Regions from separate parts of the Streptomyces sp. NPDC052910 genome, predicted to be linked through region 1. Evidence: riboswitches for the same ligand, from Rfam matches in the RefSeq annotation. Region 1 holds a riboswitch; each other region holds the start of a gene.
The links. A riboswitch is a leader RNA that binds a small molecule or an ion and turns the genes downstream of it on or off. The one in region 1 is predicted to bind cyclic di-AMP.

Region 1 (4,190 bases):
GTCTCGCCGGAACGGTGGGACATCATGCACTTGAAGCCGTTGCGCTGGGCCAGCTCGACGGCGTCCAGGGTCTCGGTCAGCGAACCGATCTGGTTGACCTTGACCAGCAGGGCGTTGGCGGCGCCCTCCTCGATGCCGCGGGCGAGGCGCTCGGGGTTGGTGACGAACAGGTCGTCACCGACGAGCTGGACCGCGTCGCCGAGGCGCTCGGTGATGGTCTTCCAGCCGTCCCAGTCGTCCTCGAACAGCGGGTCCTCGATGGAGACCAGCGGGTACGCCTCGACGAGCTCGGCGTAGTAGTCGGTCATCTCGGCGGCGGTGCGGCTCTTGCCCTCGAAGGTGTAGACGCCGTCCTTGTAGAACTCGGAGGCGGCCACGTCGAGCGCGAGCGCGATGTCCTGGCCGGGGGTGTAACCGGCCTGCTTGATGGCCTCGAGGATGAGGTCGAGGGCCTCGCGGTTGGAGCCGAGGTTCGGGGCGAAGCCGCCCTCGTCGCCCAGGCCGGTGGACAGGCCCTTGGCCTTCAGCACGGCCTTGAGGGTGTGGTAGACCTCGGTGCCCCAGCGCAGCGCCTCGGAGAAGGACTCGGCGCCGATCGGCGCGATCATGAACTCCTGGATGTCCACGTTGGAGTCGGCGTGCGAGCCGCCGTTCAGGATGTTCATCATCGGAACGGGCAGCAGGTGCGCGTTCGGGCCGCCGAGGTAGCGGAAGAGGGGGAGGTCCGAGGCCTCGGAGGCGGCGTGCGCGACGGCCAGGGAGACGCCCAGGATGGCGTTGGCGCCCAGGGAGCCCTTGTTGTCGGTGGCGTCCAGGTCGAACATGGCCTGGTCGATCAGGCGCTGCTCGGTGGCGTCGTAGCCGACGAGCTCCGGGCCGATCTGCTCGATGACGGCCAGCACGGCCTTCTCGACGCCCTTGCCCAGGTAGCGGTTCTTGTCCCCGTCACGGAGCTCGATGGCCTCGAAAGCACCGGTCGAGGCGCCGGACGGCACCGCGGCGCGGCCGGTGGAGCCGTCGTCGAGGCCGACCTCGACCTCGACCGTGGGGTTGCCTCGCGAGTCGAGGATCTCGCGAGCTACGACGACGTCGATGGACGGCACGAGGGTCTCCTTCGTGTGTGTCTGGGTACTCCAGCGTTCTGCAGCACGAGCCTAACGGGCGCCGGAGGGTCCACCCGCCCCCGGAGCGCCACCCCGCCGGAAAAATGGCACAAACGCCGAGATCAAGGGACGAATGGGCGGGGTGTTCGCTCAACGGGGAACCGGCGGGGGAAACGGGGACGCGCCGTACGGGGGCCGGGATGCGCCGCACAGGGAGCCGGACGTGCCGGACGGGGAGCCGGGCGAGGGGCCGTTCGTCCGCGACCCGGGCCGGTCTCGAGACGTGATGCCGGCCGCGCGACGTGGCGCCGGCCGCGCGCCGGTTGCATGCCGACCATCTGCCGACCGTGCGCGGAAACGGCGGAGCCCCGCTCTGATGCGGCCCGGGGGGGGATCGGTCGCATCGGAGCGGGGCGGTTCCGCTGGGCCCGGGAACGGCGTTCCGGGCCGGTGGTACGGAGGCTGGGGTACGGGTGGGTGCCGCGGTACGGGCGGTGGTGCGCACCGCCCGCGGCCGCGAGAACCCCGGCCGCGAGGCCCGATCGGGAGGCCCGATCGCGAGGCCCGGCCGCGTACGACGACGCGGCACGGGCCACAGCCACGGCTCGCGGCCCTGACTCCCGGCCCCGGAATGCGCCTCGGCCTTAGCTGAGGTGCAGCTTCTGGCCGGGGAAGATGAGGTCGGCGCTGTCCACGACGTCCTTGTTGCGGTCGTAGAGCTTCTCCCAGCCGCCCTTGACCTTCTTGGCCTCGGCGATCTTGGCGAGGGTGTCGCCTTCCTTCACCTCGTACTCGCCGTCACCGATCTTGACGGTCTTCGGCGCGGCGTGCTTCGGCGCGGCCGGCTTGGCGGCCGGGGCGGCCGGGGCCTCCTCGGCCTCCCGCTGCGGGGCGGCGTGCTTCGGCGCGGCCTTGCGCTCGCTGCGGTCGGCGTGGCTCTGGCCGGTCGAACGCTGGCCCGAGGCCGACTTGGAGACGACCTTGCCGGAGCCGGAGCCGTCGACCTGCGGGGAGCCGCCACCGCGGGTCAGGCCGCCCTCACCGGCGCAGCCCCAGGCTCCGGGGCCCTGGGCGGCGAGCAGCTTCTCGGCGACCAGGATCTGCTGGCCCTTGCTGGCCAGGTCGGCGCGCGGCGCGTACTGGGTGCCGCCCATGGCCGCCCACGAGGACTGCGAGAACTGCAGGCCGCCGTAGTAGCCGTTGCCGGTGTTGATCGACCAGTTGCCGCCGGACTCGCACTGGGCCACACGGTCCCAGGTCTCCACGGAGGCGGCGTGGGCGGACGTGGCCATCATCAGCGGGGCGGCGACTGCGGCGCCGGTGACACCCGCGAGCGTGGCGATGCGGACGGCCTTGTTCGGACGACGGTGCTTGCCCTTGGACATGACTCGGTTTCCTCACCGGCGCCTACGAGGTGAGCTGTCGGGTTCGGGCGTGAGTTGCCCGGCCCGGTGGCTTGCGCTCACCAGGCTTCACCCCAAGCCGTACCGGTACGTCGGTCGTTGACCGATGAACCGTTCCGGCGACCTACCGTGGTTCCCCCGCTCCTGCCTACGGCGCTTGCGCGACGACTCCCCCGGCCGCCGGCAGGATTCGGCGTGACGACCGTGGTGCTCGCGATGGCGAGCGATGACGACGTTAAGCACAGACGGCCTATGGGTTCAAACCCTCCTTTTCAGCCACCGCCTGCTCCCCCCACCCCGGGGAACTCACCGTTTCCGCAGGTGGGAATGGTTTCTCGGGATTCTGACGAGCCGTCTCCGCGCCGATGTCAACGAGACCCATGTCTCACTTTCCTCCGGAACGGACATTCGACGCGAACTCCCCCGCTACTTCTTCAGTTCGAGCTGCTGACCGGGGTGAATCAGGTCGGGATCGCCCCCCACGACCTTTTTGTTGTCCTGGTACACGCGGTGCCAGCCGCCCTCGACCCGGTGCTCCTGGGCGATCTCTGACAGGTTGTCACCGGGGCGCACGGTGTAGTCGTGAACGGCTGTCGCGTCGGCGCGCCCGCGCTCGGCGCCGCGCGACGCGCGCTCGCCACCGGAACCGGACGGCTCCGCGCGGTGCTTGCCCGCGCCGGAGCCCGCCCGCTCATCGAGCGTTCCTGACACGGACGTTCCGGCGCCCTGGCCGGAGTCCCGGCCGGCCTCGGAACCGCTCTCGCGGCCGGCCTTCGCGTCGGTCGCCGAGTCGGCGGACGCCGCGTCGGACGAGCCGTCCGCCCCGCCGCCGTCCGGCTTGCGGTGCTTGCCGCCGGCGGACGAGCCGGTGGACGTGTCGCGGTCCTCACCGGAGGGCTTCTCCGGCTGCCCCGGCTTCCCGGAGGCATCGGTGGTGCCGGTGCCGTGCTCGCCGGCCTTCTCGCCCGTATTGCCCTTGTCGGCCTTGTCGGTCGACCGGTTGGCGTCGGAGGCGGCGTCCTTTCCTGAGGAACCGCCCTTGCCGGAGGAGCCGCCCTTCCCGGTGGAGGCGCCCGTCGACGTCTCACCGGCCTTCCCGTCGGCCCTGTCACCGGCCTTGTCGGACGATGTGTCCCGCGTCCGGCCGGAGTCGGACCGTCCGGACGTTCCGGAACCCGACGCGTGCGACGAACCCTCGACGGCGTCGTGCGGCATGCCCGGGTTCACCTCGGGCGCCCGGCCGTCCTTGGCCAGGTCGGACTTGACCGCGCAGGCGGGCCAGGCGTACGGGCCGCGGGCGTCGAGGATGCGCTGGGCGACGGCGATCTGCTGGGCGCGGCTGGCCTGGTCGGGGCGCGGCGCGTACTCCGTTCCGCCGTACTGCTCCCACATCTCGGGGGTGAGCTGCAGTCCGCCGTAGAACCCGTTGCCCGTGTCCGCGCTCCACAGGCCGCCGCTCTCGCACTGGGCGACGCGGTCCCAGGTGGGGGCGTCCGCGGCGTCGGCCGTGGTGGCACCGAGCAGGGGCATGGCGATCCCGGCGCCCGTCACGCCCGCGGCGACGACCACGGCGGGCAGTTGACGGGGACGGCGATGTCGGCCTTTCCCGGAGAGCATGCGATCACCTCTCATCTAGCTGCCGACCGGCTGCCGACGGCTGCCGATCGTGTGGCTGCTGAATATG
Region 2 (4,190 bases), on a different contig from region 1:
CCCGCGGCCACTGAGCCGGGGTGCCGGTCGAGCCGGGGCGCCGGTGGAGGAGGGGCCGGACCGGGCCGTCGACGCGTGCTGCCGGGCTCGTGCCGTCGAGTGTGCCGCCGACTCGTGCCGCTGACTCGTGCCCTCAACGCGTGCCGCACCCGTGGCCCGGGCCGTCCCCCGCCGCCCGGAGCAGGCCGACGAACGGTCTCCAGGCCGCGGGCCCCACCTCCACGCGGGGACCCGCCGGCCGCTTGGAGTCGCGCACGGCGAGACGGCCGGTGGCCAGGACGGCGGCCTCGACACAGTTGTTCATCCCGGTGCTGTGGCTGCTGCGCCGCCACTCGGCCGCGCGCGGAACCGAACGAGAAGGTACGTACCGCCGTGGTGCGGACATGGCGCCTCCTTGCGCGTCCTCGCGTGTTCGGGGCGGATCACCGCGTGCGGCCGCGCTCTCCCGCGACCTCCGCGATGTAATCCAGGGACTCTTCGTGAGCGAGGGCGTGCGCCCGGAGCGTGGTGAACGCGGCGCCGTACGCCCTGAGGTCTTCTTTCCGCTCCAAGTAGAGGCTACTCGTCAAGTGGTCGAGAACAACCACGTCCAGATCGGCGATGCGCGGAAAGGAAAAGATAACGAAAGGCCCGGTGATACCGATGTGATTGCCCCGGGCGAACGGGAGGACGTGCAACCGGACATGAGGCAGCCGCCCGGTGTCCAGCAGGTGCCGCAACTGCCCCGACATCACCTCCGGACCGCCCACCTCGTGCCGCAGCACCGCCTCGTCCAGGATCGCGCACAACTCCAGCGGCCGCGACCCGCGCAGCACCGACTGCCGCGCCATGCGCACCCGGACCAGCTCGTCGACCTGCCGCTCGGGCGGGTCCCCCAGCGCGGCCCGGGTCACCGCCCGGGCGTACTCCGGGGTCTGGAGCAGGCCGGGCACCACCGTGGTCTCCAGGGTGCGCGAGCGCGAGGCCTCCGATTCCAGGCTGATGAAGTCCAGATACGCGGAGGGCAGCAGATCACGGTAGGCGTACCACCAGCCGCGCCGCGAGCCGGAGCCGGCGTCCTCCGCACCCGTGGAGTCCGCTCCGCACAACGCCCCCAGCAAGGCCCGGAGTTCGGGGTCGGAGACCCGGTAGGCGTCCAGCAGCCGGGCCACGTCGGCGGGTTTGGCCCCGCTGCTGCCGGTCTCGATGCGGCTCACCTTCGACTGGTGCCAGCCGACCGCGTCCGCGGCCTGCCGGCTGGTCATCCCGGTCAGTTCGCGCTGGCGGCGCAGTTCGGCACCGAGCTTGCGGCGGCGCACCGCCGGTCCGTACCGCAACGGCGCTCCCTCCCCTCGTGCGTCGTACGTCCCACCAGTCCCGCGCGGGCCGGGTGGGGATGCCGTACGTCTTCGCATGCGTACCCCTGAGTCAATAGAGCATCGATCCGCTCACATACGGTCTGCCGTCGCAGAGTTCACCGCTTCGAGCGACAGATATATGCACATCTCGGTGGATCGCGCCCATCACGGGCGTTATCAGTGGCACCCTGACGGGAAGAGCCGCCCGTGGGCCTCTCCCGACCGGTCCTGTGTACGCCGCTGTACGGCGCGTGTGCTCGCGCACCGCTCCGGGAGCCCGCCCCGGTGGAACCCGGTGGAGTCCGGTGGAACCCGGTCGAAAGGGACAGCGACATGGCAGATCTCCAGGAAGCGTCCGTCACTCTGCCGAGCGCCCCGGCGTCGGTGTCCACGGCCCGCCGCTATGTGTCGTCCGTCCTGGGGGAGTGGGGGCTGCCCGGGGACACGGAGGCCGCCGAGGCGGTGCGGCTGATCGTCTCCGAACTGGCCACCAACGCCGTGCAGCACACCCGCGGTCAGTCCCCCACCTTCACCGTGGATGTGCTGCTCGAACGCGACGAGGAGTTGCGCATCGGGGTCACCGACAGTCACCCTCGTCACCCCCGCCGGCTGCCCGCCGCGGTCCAGCAGGACAACGGGCGGGGGATGGTGATCGTCCGCTGGCTCGCCGCGGAGCGCGGCGGCAGGGTGTCCGTCACACCGACCGCCGAGGGCGGCAAGACGGTGTGGATCCGCCTTCCGTGGGGCGTGCCGGTGCGCTGAGGGCGGGCCCGGGGGCGCGGTCCCCGGCCGGCCGGCTCAGGTCACCCGGCCGTACCAGACGCTGTTCGTCCAGATCCGCTCGAGGCGGACGACGGAACCGGTCTTGGGGGCGTGCCACATCTTGTCGCCCCCGGCGTATATCCCGACGTGGTAGACGCCCCGCCCGGAGTGGAAGAACACCAGGTCGCCGCGTTCGCGCGCGGAGCGGGGGATGTGGTGGGTGCGGTTGTACTGGGCCGCCGCGGTGCGCGGCAGTTGCTTGCCGGCCCGCTTGAAGGAGTAGAGCGTCAGCCCTGAGCAGTCGAAGCGGTACGGGCCCGTGGCGCCCCACTGGTAGGGCGAGCCCTGCTTGGATGCGGCGATCTGCAGCGCCCTGACCGAGACGGATGCCGCCTCCGCCTTGGAGGTGCCGCCCGGCGTCAGAACCGTGACGCCGACGGCGGCGAGGGTCAGGGCCGATGCGGCCTTGGCTTTGGACAGCCTTGCGGGACGTTTGTGCGCGCCCATGCGCATACCCTTCGTCAGCCGCCTGTGAAGGATTGCCTGTCGGGTTCGGGCAGGCGAAGAATGCCCGGCCGCCTGAGCGGCTTCACCCCAAGGGGCGGTTTGCCAAGACCGCCCCGCCGTGCTTGGGTCCTCCATCCCTGCCGATGCACTCCTCGTCGACCCGCCCCGGCGGCGGCAGGGTTCGGCGTCCGCCGGGACCGCCCCGCCGTGTGGCGGGGGCTTGTCGTCCCGAGGATCTTGGCGCAGTCGCGGCCGGCTTTCCGAGCGGAACCCCGGTTATGTGAGCCTCGTCACGTGTGGGCAATTCGGGTGGACGCAGGGCGGTTTGACCCTCATGGGAAAGGCGTGCTGAGGCCGCCACCTGCGCCGGTTGCGGATCACTCGAGCGCGGTGTGCGCGGGCCGCTGAGAGTGATCACCGCACCGCGTCTACGCTCCCGTCCGCTGTCTGGAGGAATCCAGTTGAAAAGCGTTTCCGCTTCTCAACTCGCGGATGGCGGCGGCAACATCACCCGGCGTGCACGGCGCTCTCCGCCGAGGACACGCAACGCCCGTGCCATTGTCCCCGTGTACACCTCCCGTTCACCGCGTTCGAACATGACCGCCAGGGCGTCCCGCAGTCCCGTGCTCGCGACCACCAGCGCCTGCGCGGCTCGTAGCCCCCCGTACGTGCCCTGTACGCGCGCGGGATTGATCCTGCCGAGGAGATCCAGTACCTCGAGGTACCGGTCCACCACTTCGCCCTCGGCGCGGGTCAGGGCGGGCAGCGGAGGGAGGTCGGGCCAGATGCCCCGCGTCCCGTCCGTCCCGTCCGTCCCGTCCGTCACGTCCGACACGGCGCCCTCACCGCCCGGCCGGCGCGGCGGGCCAGGCGGCACGGTTACCGACGACCCGGTCGGCCAGGCCGTAGGCCACCGCGGCCGGGGCGTCGAAGACCGTGTCCCGGTCGGTGTCGGCCAGGATCCGCTCGGTGTCCCGGCCGGTGTACCGGGCCAGCAGCTCCGCCTGGACCGCCCGCCGGCGCAGCAGCTCGTCGGCGTGGACGGCCAGATCGGAGGGGGTGCCGCGGACCGGCTCCGGCAGGGACGGCGGCCCGAGAAGCACCCGGGCGTGCGGGAGTACGGCGCGCTTCCCCGGGGTGCCGGCGGCGAGCAGGAGGGCGGCGGCCGGGGCCGCCTGGCCCAGGCAGACGGTCTCGATGTCGCAGGAGAGATAGCGCATGGTGTCGTGGACGGCGCACAGGGCGGCGAAGGAGCCGCCGGGGGAGTTGATGTAGAGCGACACGTCCCGGTCGGGCGCCGCGTACTCCAGGTGCATCAGTTGGGCGATCACATCCGTGGCGGCCGTGTCGTCGACCGCCGTCCCCAGCATCACGATCCGCTCCGACAGGAGCTTGGAGTAGGGGTCGAGCGTGCGGCGGCCGTCGGTGGTGCGTTCGGTGAACTCCGGCAGGACGTGGCGGGACGTGTACGGGATCACGGCTGGCCTCCAAGGGCGGACGCGCGGGGGCGTGCGGGGGCGGACGGCTCGCAGGTCGCGGAGCCGTCTGTAAAAAATGTACAGGACGTACGTGCCGATAGAATGG
Region 3 (4,190 bases), on a different contig from region 1:
ACGCCTCATGCGCTCCCGCTACAGCGCCTTCGCCGTAGGCGACGCCGCGTACCTCCTCCGCACGTGGCACTCCACCACCCGCCCGCCGTCCCTCGACCTGGACCGGAAGATCCACTGGACGGCCCTGGAGATCCTCGCCACCGAAGCGGGCACCGCCTTCCACCAGGAGGGGACGGTCGAGTTCCGCGCCCACTACGTCCTGCGGGGCCACGAGGACACGCAGCACGAACTGGGCCGCTTCGTGCGGGAGAACGGCGCCTGGGTCTACGTGGACGCCGCCTGAAGGCGGTCCGGCTCCCAGTCGGTCTCGTAGAACTTCACCCGCTCGTCCTCCCCCACCAGCCGCATCCCGGCCGCCTTCATGACGTGGTGGGAGGGGACGTTGTCGTGGTCGGCGTCCCCCTTCACCCGGCGGATCCCTCGCGCCCGCGCCGACGCCAGCGCGGCGCGCAGCGCCTCGGAGGCGTACCCCTTGCCGCGCTCGGCGGGCAGCAGCCCGTACCCGACGGTCACAGCCCCCTCCTCGTCGGCCGGCCCATGGAAGTCCAGCCCGCCGACCACCCGCCCGTCCTCCCGCCGCCGTATCTCATAAGCTCCAGGATGCCGCCCGGCCCCCTCCCGCTCCGCCGTCAGAAACCGGAGCGCGGCCTTGACGTCGTCCCCCTCCGGATAACCGGGCACCCAGTGCGGGAGCCGCTCCGGGCGCTCGGCGGCGATGTTCTCCGCCTCGGCGACGGTGAGAGGGTGAAGGATGAGGCGGGCTGTCACGAGATCGTCCATGACCGGATGCGTATCACCCACCGGGGCGGACGGGCATCCGGTTTTCACTCCCCGGGACGCCGCAGGGCGGCACGCAGCGGCCGACGGATCCCCTTCGCAGCGCCCGGATCCACGGGGAACACCTGCCCGCAGTCGCCGAGGTCGTCATGGACCCCCTGCGGGCAACGCAGCATGTCGACCGGATGTCACGTTACGTTCGAGGGATGCAGCAGCCTGCGCCACAGGTCCCGGCCCTCCTCGACGGGCCCGGCGTCGAAGTCTCCGATGCCCGTGAACTCCTCCTCGGGTACCTGGAGTGGTATCGCGAAGCGTTGATGCGGAAGCTCGCCGGGTTGTCCGACTCCCACCTCCGCACGCCGGTGCAGCCGCTGGGCTGGTCACCTCTCGCCCTGGTCCAGCACCTCGGCTGGGTGGAACGCCGTTGGATGCGCTGGGGATTCGCCGCCGAAAACGTCCTCGCGTACCCGCCCGGCGGCGACGAGGAAGAATGGACGATCCATGCCGGCACGCCCACCACGGAGGTCATGGACACCTACCGAGGCGAAGTGGCCGCGACGACCTCGCTGGTCGCGGTTGCGGACCTGGCCGACAAGGCCGGACTCGGCGGTCGCTTCCGGACACCCGACCAGGCTCCCTCCCTCGGGCGGATCCTCTTCCACCTACTCCAGGAGTACGCCCGCCACGTGGGTCAGCTTGATGTGGCAAGAGAGCTCATCGACGGGGCGACAGGGGAGTAACACGCCGGCCCCATCGCTCGGAACACGGGACGACCCGTCACGCGGGTGGGATCGTATATCCCCACGCCAATCCCACCGCCCGCCCACGGATCCGCCGGCCGGGTTTCGGCTTCGGCACCGCCTGGCACCGTTCGGGGCGGTGCGACGGAAAGCCGCCGGAGTCACGCCGGGCATGACCTGCCGGGTAATCGCCCGGCCGCGCGCCGCGCGGCAGGGTGGGGGTCACGACATGCCGCCGAGTCACCCGGTCAGGAGCCGACGATGCCCGCCTACGCCCTCGGTCATTTCCACAGCAGCGTCCCGCACCGGGACGTCGTCACGTACGTCGAGCGGATCCAGGACACTCTCGACCCCTTCGGGGGCCGGTTCGTGGTGCACGGTGGGGAGCCGGACGTCCGTGAGGGGTCGTGGGAGGGGGATCTGGTGCTCATCGAGTTCCCGGACCTGGAGCGGGCCCGGGCGTGGTACGACTCGCCCGCGTACCAGGAGCTGATCCCGCTGCGGACGCCGCATGTCCTGGGGGACGTCCTCCTCGCCGCGGGCGTGCGTTCCGGGTATCACCCGTCGGAGAAGGCGGACGCGATCCGGGCGGCCATGGGCGGCTGAGCGACCGGGGGGACCGGGGGCTGCCGAGGGGACGGGCCGGCGCCGCCGATCGAGCGCCGGCCCGGTGGTGCGACGGGTGGTGCGAGGGGGCGTCAGCGGACGCGGCCGTACCAGACGCTGTTGGCCCAGATCTTCTCCAGGCGGACCTTCTTGCCGGTGCCGGGAGCGTGCCAGATCTTGCCGCCACCCGCGTAGATGCCCACGTGGTAGACGTTGCTGCCGGAGTGGAAGAACACGAGGTCGCCGACGGAGCGGGAGCCGCGCGAGATGTGCCGCGTGGCGTTGTACTGGTCGGCGGCCACGCGGGGCAGCTTCTTGCCGGCCTTCTTGAACGAGTAGAGCGTCAGGCCCGAGCAGTCGAAGCGGTTGGGGCCCGTGGCGCCCCACTGGTACGGGGAGCCGCTCTTGGACGCCGCGACCTTGACGGCCTTGGAGCCGGGGGTGGCCGCCTGGGCGTCACCGGCCATGCCGGGGAGCAGGACGGACGCCGCGACGGTGGCGGCGGTGAGGGCCGATGCGGTTCCGGCCCGGGAGATGAGCGCGGGTATTCGAGGCAGCGCAGACATGCCGAGTAAGCCCTTCGTCATCCGCCTGCGAAAGATGACCTGTCGGGTTCGGGCTGACAAAGTTGCCCGGCCACCATGTGGCTTCACCCCTAGAACCACCGCCATCGTGGTCCGTCTTGCCTGGGTCTCCCGCTCCTGCCGATCCGCGTGTATCCGGTCCGCACCCGGAGCGGCGGCAGGACTCGGCGTCCGCCCGGGTCGCCCGCCTCTGTGACGGGTTCTTGGTTGTTCGGTGCATGATCCTGCACCATCCACCGGCGAAATCCGGTGTCGAAACGGCGTTCTGTGAGGTTCTTCACGCTCGCCGGAAGGTTTGATTCCGGCGGTGTCACCCGCTCTCAGCAGGGACGACGCCAGGAACTGAGACCGAGTTTCTTCTGCATCGAACTGAGCCCCAGATCCTTGGCCCGACCGCAGAACTCCCCGGGTTCCAGCTTGTATTCGACGTGGAACACCGCCTTGCCGCGCTTCACGAACGGCGACAGCTTGTCGCATTCGCCGAACTCGGCGCACTGTTCGTTCACGGCGAAGTCGAAGTCGCCGACGAGCTCCGGGATCTGGTCGAGGTCGTTCTTCAGCCCGACGGACATGCCGCGCTCATGGGCGAGCCGGGCGACCAGGCGGTTGAACGCGAGTTGGTGGGCGGCGGTGAGGGGGAAGCCGGTCTTGTTCCTGAACCCCTCGGTAAGGTCCGGTTCGACGGCGTCGAAGCCCTTCTCGCGGCACATGTCGAAACGTTCCGCCATGATCGGCTCAAGGACGTCGAGCCGCCGGATGTCGAGCCACTTCTCGCCCTTCCAGCCGTCGTTGTCCTCGCCCAGCACCGCCTCCGGGAACTTCTTCGCGTCGGGCCGCCAGTCCTCGTACGCGCCCACGTTGACGTAGCAGACGACCTTGCGGCCGTCGGCGTGCAGCCGTTCCACGGTCGCCGCGTCGTTCTCGAAGCCGTCGATGTCGTAGACGGGGACGTCCACCGAGGTGTCGACCTTCCCGTCGAGCTGCCACTGCCAGCGGGTGCCGGGGCGCGGTTGCCAGCGCGCCCGGCCGCCGTGCGCACCGGACGACGGGGCGGCCTCCGGCGACGACGGTGCGCCGGAGGGCTCACCGGCGGACGGCGTGCCGCCCCCGCCGCGCCGGGGCGCGGCCGACGTCCCGTCCGGGCCGCCGGGGCCCCCGGTTCGGCCGGTGCCGGCGTCGCGGCCGGGCCGGTGCTCCGCCGAGGCGCTCGGAGTCCCGTTCCGGTCCGGTCCGTCGGCCCGGTCCGTGTCCTCCGCGTCCCCCGCGCCCGAGCAGCCGGCGGCGACGAGCAGGGCGGCGGCCGCCAACGCCCCGGCGCCGAGGGCCCGGCGAGGACCCCGGCGCGGGGGGCCGGCCGGTTCCGGCCGGCCGGTTCGGCCACTCCCGGCTTCCCGGCGCCCGGCTTTCAAGCGCCCGGCTTTCACACGTCCGACCGTGGGACGTCCTGCCTTCGGGCGCCCGGCTTTCAGGCGTCCGGTGGTGG
Region 4 (4,190 bases), on a different contig from region 1:
CACGACCGTACCGCCGTCGCGGCGGGCTTCGGCATGCTGCGCCTGGCGGGCGCCCCCTCGCTCGGCTGGCTGGACGTCAAGGCGTCCGCCGGCGCCGAGGTCGCCGACATCGAGGCGGCCGTCGACGAGGAGCTGGCCCGCTTCGCCCTGGAGGGCCCCACCGCCCAGGAGATGGAGCGCGCCCAGGCGCAACTGGAGCGCGAGTGGCTGGACCGGCTGGCCACGGTCAGCGGCCGGGCCGACGAACTGTGCCGCTTCGCCGTCCTCTTCGGCGACCCGCAGCTCGCCCTCACCGCGGTCCGGCGGGTCCTGGAGGTCACGCCGGAGGAGGTGCGGGCCGTCGCCCAGGCGCGGCTGCGCCCCGACAACCGCGCGGTGCTCGTCTACGAGCCGACCGGGGCCCAGACCGCGGGCGCCGACGAGGCCGATGTCATCGACGGTGCCATCGCACAGGAAGCCGACGCCAACGCACAGGAACAGGAGACGGCCCAGTGAGCGAAGCCGCAGTCGTGGGCGCCACCGGCACCGCCGAACCCACCATGCAGTTCCACCCGCGGCCCCGGCCCGGCACGGCCACCCCGTGGAAGTTCCCGGCGCCCGGCCGCGGCCGGCTGCCCAACGGCCTGACGGTGCTGCGCTGCCACCGTCCCGGCCAGCAGGTCGTCGCCGTCGAGGTCAGCCTCGCCGCGCCGCTGGAGGCCGAGCCTGCCGGGCTGGAGGGCGTGGCCACGATCATGGCCCGCGCCTTCTCCGAGGGCACGGACAAGCTCAGCGCCGAGGACTTCACGGCCGAGCTGGAGCGGTGCGGTGCCACCCTGGACGCCCACGCCGACCACCCCGGCGTACGGCTCTCCCTGGAGGTCCCGGCCTCCCGGCTGACCAAGGCACTCGGGCTGCTCGCCGACGCCCTGCGGGCCCCGGCCTTCCCCGACAACGAGGTCGAGCGCCTGGTCCGCAACCGGCTGGACGAGATCCCGCACGAGCTCGCCAACCCGGCCCGCCGGGCCGCCATGGCGCTCTCCGCCGAGCTCTTCCCGGCCGACTCGCGGATGTCCCGGCCCCGGCAGGGCACGGAGGAGTCGGTCGCGCGCATCGACGCGGCCTCCGTGCGGGCCTTCTACGAGGCGCACGTCCGTCCGGCCACCGCCACCGCCGTGATCGTGGGCGACCTCACCGGCGTCGACCTGGACGAGGCCCTGGCCGACACCCTGGGCGCCTGGACGGGCTCCCCGGCCGAGCCGCGGCCCGTCCCGCCCGTCACCGCCGACGACACCGGCCGTGCCGTCATCGTGGACCGCCCCGGCGCCGTCCAGACGCAGTTGCTGATCGGCCGCGTGGGCGCCGACCGGCACGACCGCGTCTGGCCCGCCCAGGTGCTCGGCACGTACTGCCTCGGCGGCACGCTCACCTCGCGCCTGGACCGTGTGCTGCGCGAGGAGAAGGGCTACACCTACGGCGTCCGCTCGTTCGGCCAGGTGCTGCGGTCCGCTCCCGACGGCTCCGGTGCGGCGATGCTCGCCATCAGCGGCTCCGTCGACACCCCCAACACCGGCCCGGCGCTGGCGGACCTGTGGACGGTGCTGCGCACCCTCGCCGCGGAGGGGCTGACCGACGCCGAGCGTGACGTCGCCGTGCAGAACCTGGTGGGTGTCGCCCCGCTCAAGTACGAGACGGCGGCGGCCGTCGCGGGCACGCTGGCCGACCAGGTCGAGCAGTACCTCCCGGACGACTTCCAGGCCCGGATGTACGAACGCCTCGCGGAGACCGGGACGGTGGAGGCCACGGCGGCCGTCGTGAACGCCTTCCCGGCGGACCGCCTGGTCACCGTGCTGGTCGGGGACGCGGCGGAGATCGCGGAGCCCGTCCGGGCGCTGGGCATCGGCGAGGTGACGGTCGTTTCCGCCTGACGGAAGCTCAAGCCTCGGCGTGCGCCCCGGCGCACGCGCGGGGGCGGAGAGGCGCGTGGGTCCTTCGGGAGCCACGCGCCTCCGTTATGCCCGATTTATAGGAGCGGTTGCACCTTTCCTGTGTGGCGTGCGTCACGAAAACGGGGTTCCGTTTGCCGTTCGAATCTGACGGCGATTAGCTTCATGGCGGCAGCCCGTCGGATCGGAGCCGCAACCGCGGCCCCGGGCAGCCATCGCCGAGTCCCCGTACGGCGCGAGCCAGGGGAGCCGGGGAACCACATGTTCCCTGGGGTGAATCGGGCCCCTCTCCGGAGGGAACCGTAGGAGACCTTCCTGCTCCGAACCCGTCAGCTAACCCGGTAGGCGAGAGGGAAGGAAAGGAACAGCCGCAGCCATGGCGTTCACCCGTGCCACCGGGAAGCACCGTCGTCCGAGCCGTGCCGTGCGGGTCGGCGCCAACGTCGCCGGCATAGCCACCCTGAGCGCCGCGGGCGTCGTCGCCGGTGTCGCCGCTCCGGCCTTCGCCGCCTCCCCCGAGGACGCGCCCCGCCCGCAGGACACCGGCCTCACCCAGGCCGTCGTCCTCTCCGACCACGTGGCCGACAACATCAACGAGCAGGCGCAGATGCAGCGCGGCGTCGCCGAGCAGGACGCCGCCACCCAGAAGGCGGAGGCCGCGGCCAAGGAGCAGGCCGCCCTGGTCAAGAAGCGCGCCGACGAGGCCAAGCGCAAGGCCGAGGCCGAGCGCGCCAAGAAGGAGCGGGCGGCCCGCGAGGCGGAGCGCAAGCGCCTTAACACCTTCGTGATGCCGATCGCCGGCTCCTTCGTCTCCACCCAGTACCACGCCTCCAGCGGCCTGTGGTCCTCCGGCAGCCACACCGGCGTCGACTTCCACGCCGACGAGGGCACCAGCGTGCAGGCCGTGGGCGCCGGCACGGTCGTCGAGGCCGGCTTCGGCGGCGCGTACGGCAACAACATCGTCATCAAGCACAACGACGGCACCTACACCCAGTACGGCCACCTGTCGTCGATCGCCGTCAGCGTCGGCCAGACCGTCACCCCCGGCCAGCAGATCGGCCTCTCCGGTTCCACCGGCAACGTGACCGGCCCGCACCTGCACTTCGAGGCCCGCACCGCGCCCACCTACGGCTCGGACATCGACCCGGTCGCGTACCTGCGCTCGCACGGCGTCAACATCTGACCTCCGCCGTCACCTTCCTTCCGCCGAGCCCCGCCCGGACCATGCGTCCCGGAGCGGGGCTTTCGGCCGTCCGGTACGTCACCGGGGAGTCACCCGGCCGTACCGCGTGGCCAAATCATTTCCATGGCGTCCGGGCGGCCATCGGAAACCGCGGGGAATTGCCATAGAGTCGAGCGGATCCTGAAGAAGCGTCCATCGCGTGCGGGCCGTCGCTTTCCGCGGGGTCGTATCGGGGTCGATCCGGAGGTTCGTCCAATGCGGGGACGTTTGTGAACGGCGGGAGTGGCGCGGTTTCCGACAACCGCCGCGTTTCCGCGCAGGCGGTGTGCACGGCCATTCGCGACGACATCGTCTCCGGTGCCTTCCCGCCCGGCACCCGGCTCATCGAGGAACTCCTCGCCCGCCGCTACGGCGTCTCCCGCGTCCCGGTGCGCGAGGCGCTGCGCACGCTGGCCTCCGAGGGCTTCGTGACCACGCGCCGGCACGCGGGCGCCTGTGTCGCCGAGCCGACCGAGCAGGAGGCGGCCGACCTGCTGGAGGTGCGGGCCCTGCTGGAGCCGCTGGGGGCCGCCCGGGCCGCGCAGCGGCGCACCGAGGCGCATCTGAAGGTGTTGCGCGGACTGGTCCGGCTGGGCCGGGAGCGCGCTCGCGGCGGTCAGCCGGGCGAGCTGTGCCCGCTGGGCGACTGGTTCGACGAGACGCTGGCCCAGGCCTCCGGCAGTCCGAGCCTGGCCGCGCTGCTCACCCAGGTGCGACGCAAGATCGCCTGGGTGTACGCGCCCGAGCCGCCCGCCCGGCCCGTGGAGACCTGGGAGACACATGCCGCGCTCGTCGACGCGGTGGTCAGGAGGGACGCGGAACGCGCCCGGGACATCGCCGCCGGGCGGGCCGGGCGGGCGCCCGGCGAATTCCGGTTCTGGCGTCCCGTGCCGGCCGCCCCGGCGCCCCGGGCGGCCGTCCGGAAACGCGCCGTGCACACGGCGGGCGCCGGAATGTGAGGCGCGTCCGCCATTCCGGGCCGGACGGGAATGGCCCGGCGTGGAACACCTGACGTTTTCCGGCCGGAATTCTCCCGCGCGGGG

Region 2: linked by a shared signal. The riboswitch ahead of ACZ6X9_RS06790 (C40 family peptidase) and the one ahead of ACZ6X9_RS19660 (transglycosylase family protein) in region 1 are both predicted to bind cyclic di-AMP.
Region 3: linked by a shared signal. The riboswitch ahead of ACZ6X9_RS23140 (C40 family peptidase) and the one ahead of ACZ6X9_RS19660 (transglycosylase family protein) in region 1 are both predicted to bind cyclic di-AMP.
Region 4: linked by a shared signal. The riboswitch ahead of ACZ6X9_RS30480 (M23 family metallopeptidase) and the one ahead of ACZ6X9_RS19660 (transglycosylase family protein) in region 1 are both predicted to bind cyclic di-AMP.

Annotation. Positions count from the first base shown of each region.
Region 1 is NZ_JBVJJR010000005.1:104,402-108,591, forward strand. It holds gene eno (phosphopyruvate hydratase) at 1-1,103, opposite strand, end outside; gene ACZ6X9_RS19660 (transglycosylase family protein) at 1,748-2,488, opposite strand; cyclic di-AMP (ydaO/yuaA leader) riboswitch at 2,493-2,672, opposite strand; gene ACZ6X9_RS19665 (transglycosylase family protein) at 2,933-4,123, opposite strand.
Region 2 is NZ_JBVJJR010000002.1:220,386-224,575, reverse strand. It holds gene ACZ6X9_RS06810 (8-amino-7-oxononanoate synthase) at 1-14, shown strand, start outside; gene ACZ6X9_RS06805 (DUF397 domain-containing protein) at 134-385, opposite strand; gene ACZ6X9_RS06800 (helix-turn-helix domain-containing protein) at 423-1,316, opposite strand; gene ACZ6X9_RS06795 (ATP-binding protein) at 1,671-2,099, shown strand; gene ACZ6X9_RS06790 (C40 family peptidase) at 2,136-2,606, opposite strand; cyclic di-AMP (ydaO/yuaA leader) riboswitch at 2,611-2,803, opposite strand; gene ACZ6X9_RS06785 (hypothetical protein) at 3,088-3,432, opposite strand; gene ACZ6X9_RS06780 (ATP-dependent Clp protease proteolytic subunit) at 3,449-4,084, opposite strand.
Region 3 is NZ_JBVJJR010000006.1:296,914-301,103, forward strand. It holds gene ACZ6X9_RS23120 (YchJ family protein) at 1-283, shown strand, start outside; gene ACZ6X9_RS23125 (GNAT family N-acetyltransferase) at 265-780, opposite strand; gene ACZ6X9_RS23130 (DinB family protein) at 984-1,517, shown strand; gene ACZ6X9_RS23135 (DUF1330 domain-containing protein) at 1,779-2,123, shown strand; gene ACZ6X9_RS23140 (C40 family peptidase) at 2,216-2,689, opposite strand; cyclic di-AMP (ydaO/yuaA leader) riboswitch at 2,697-2,847, opposite strand; gene ACZ6X9_RS23145 (endo alpha-1,4 polygalactosaminidase) at 3,028-4,014, opposite strand; gene ACZ6X9_RS23150 (spherulation-specific family 4 protein) at 4,173-4,190, opposite strand, start outside.
Region 4 is NZ_JBVJJR010000012.1:52,646-56,835, reverse strand. It holds gene ACZ6X9_RS30490 (M16 family metallopeptidase) at 1-495, shown strand, start outside; gene ACZ6X9_RS30485 (M16 family metallopeptidase) at 540-1,907, shown strand; cyclic di-AMP (ydaO/yuaA leader) riboswitch at 2,132-2,288, shown strand; gene ACZ6X9_RS30480 (M23 family metallopeptidase) at 2,302-3,108, shown strand; gene ACZ6X9_RS30475 (GntR family transcriptional regulator) at 3,378-4,106, shown strand.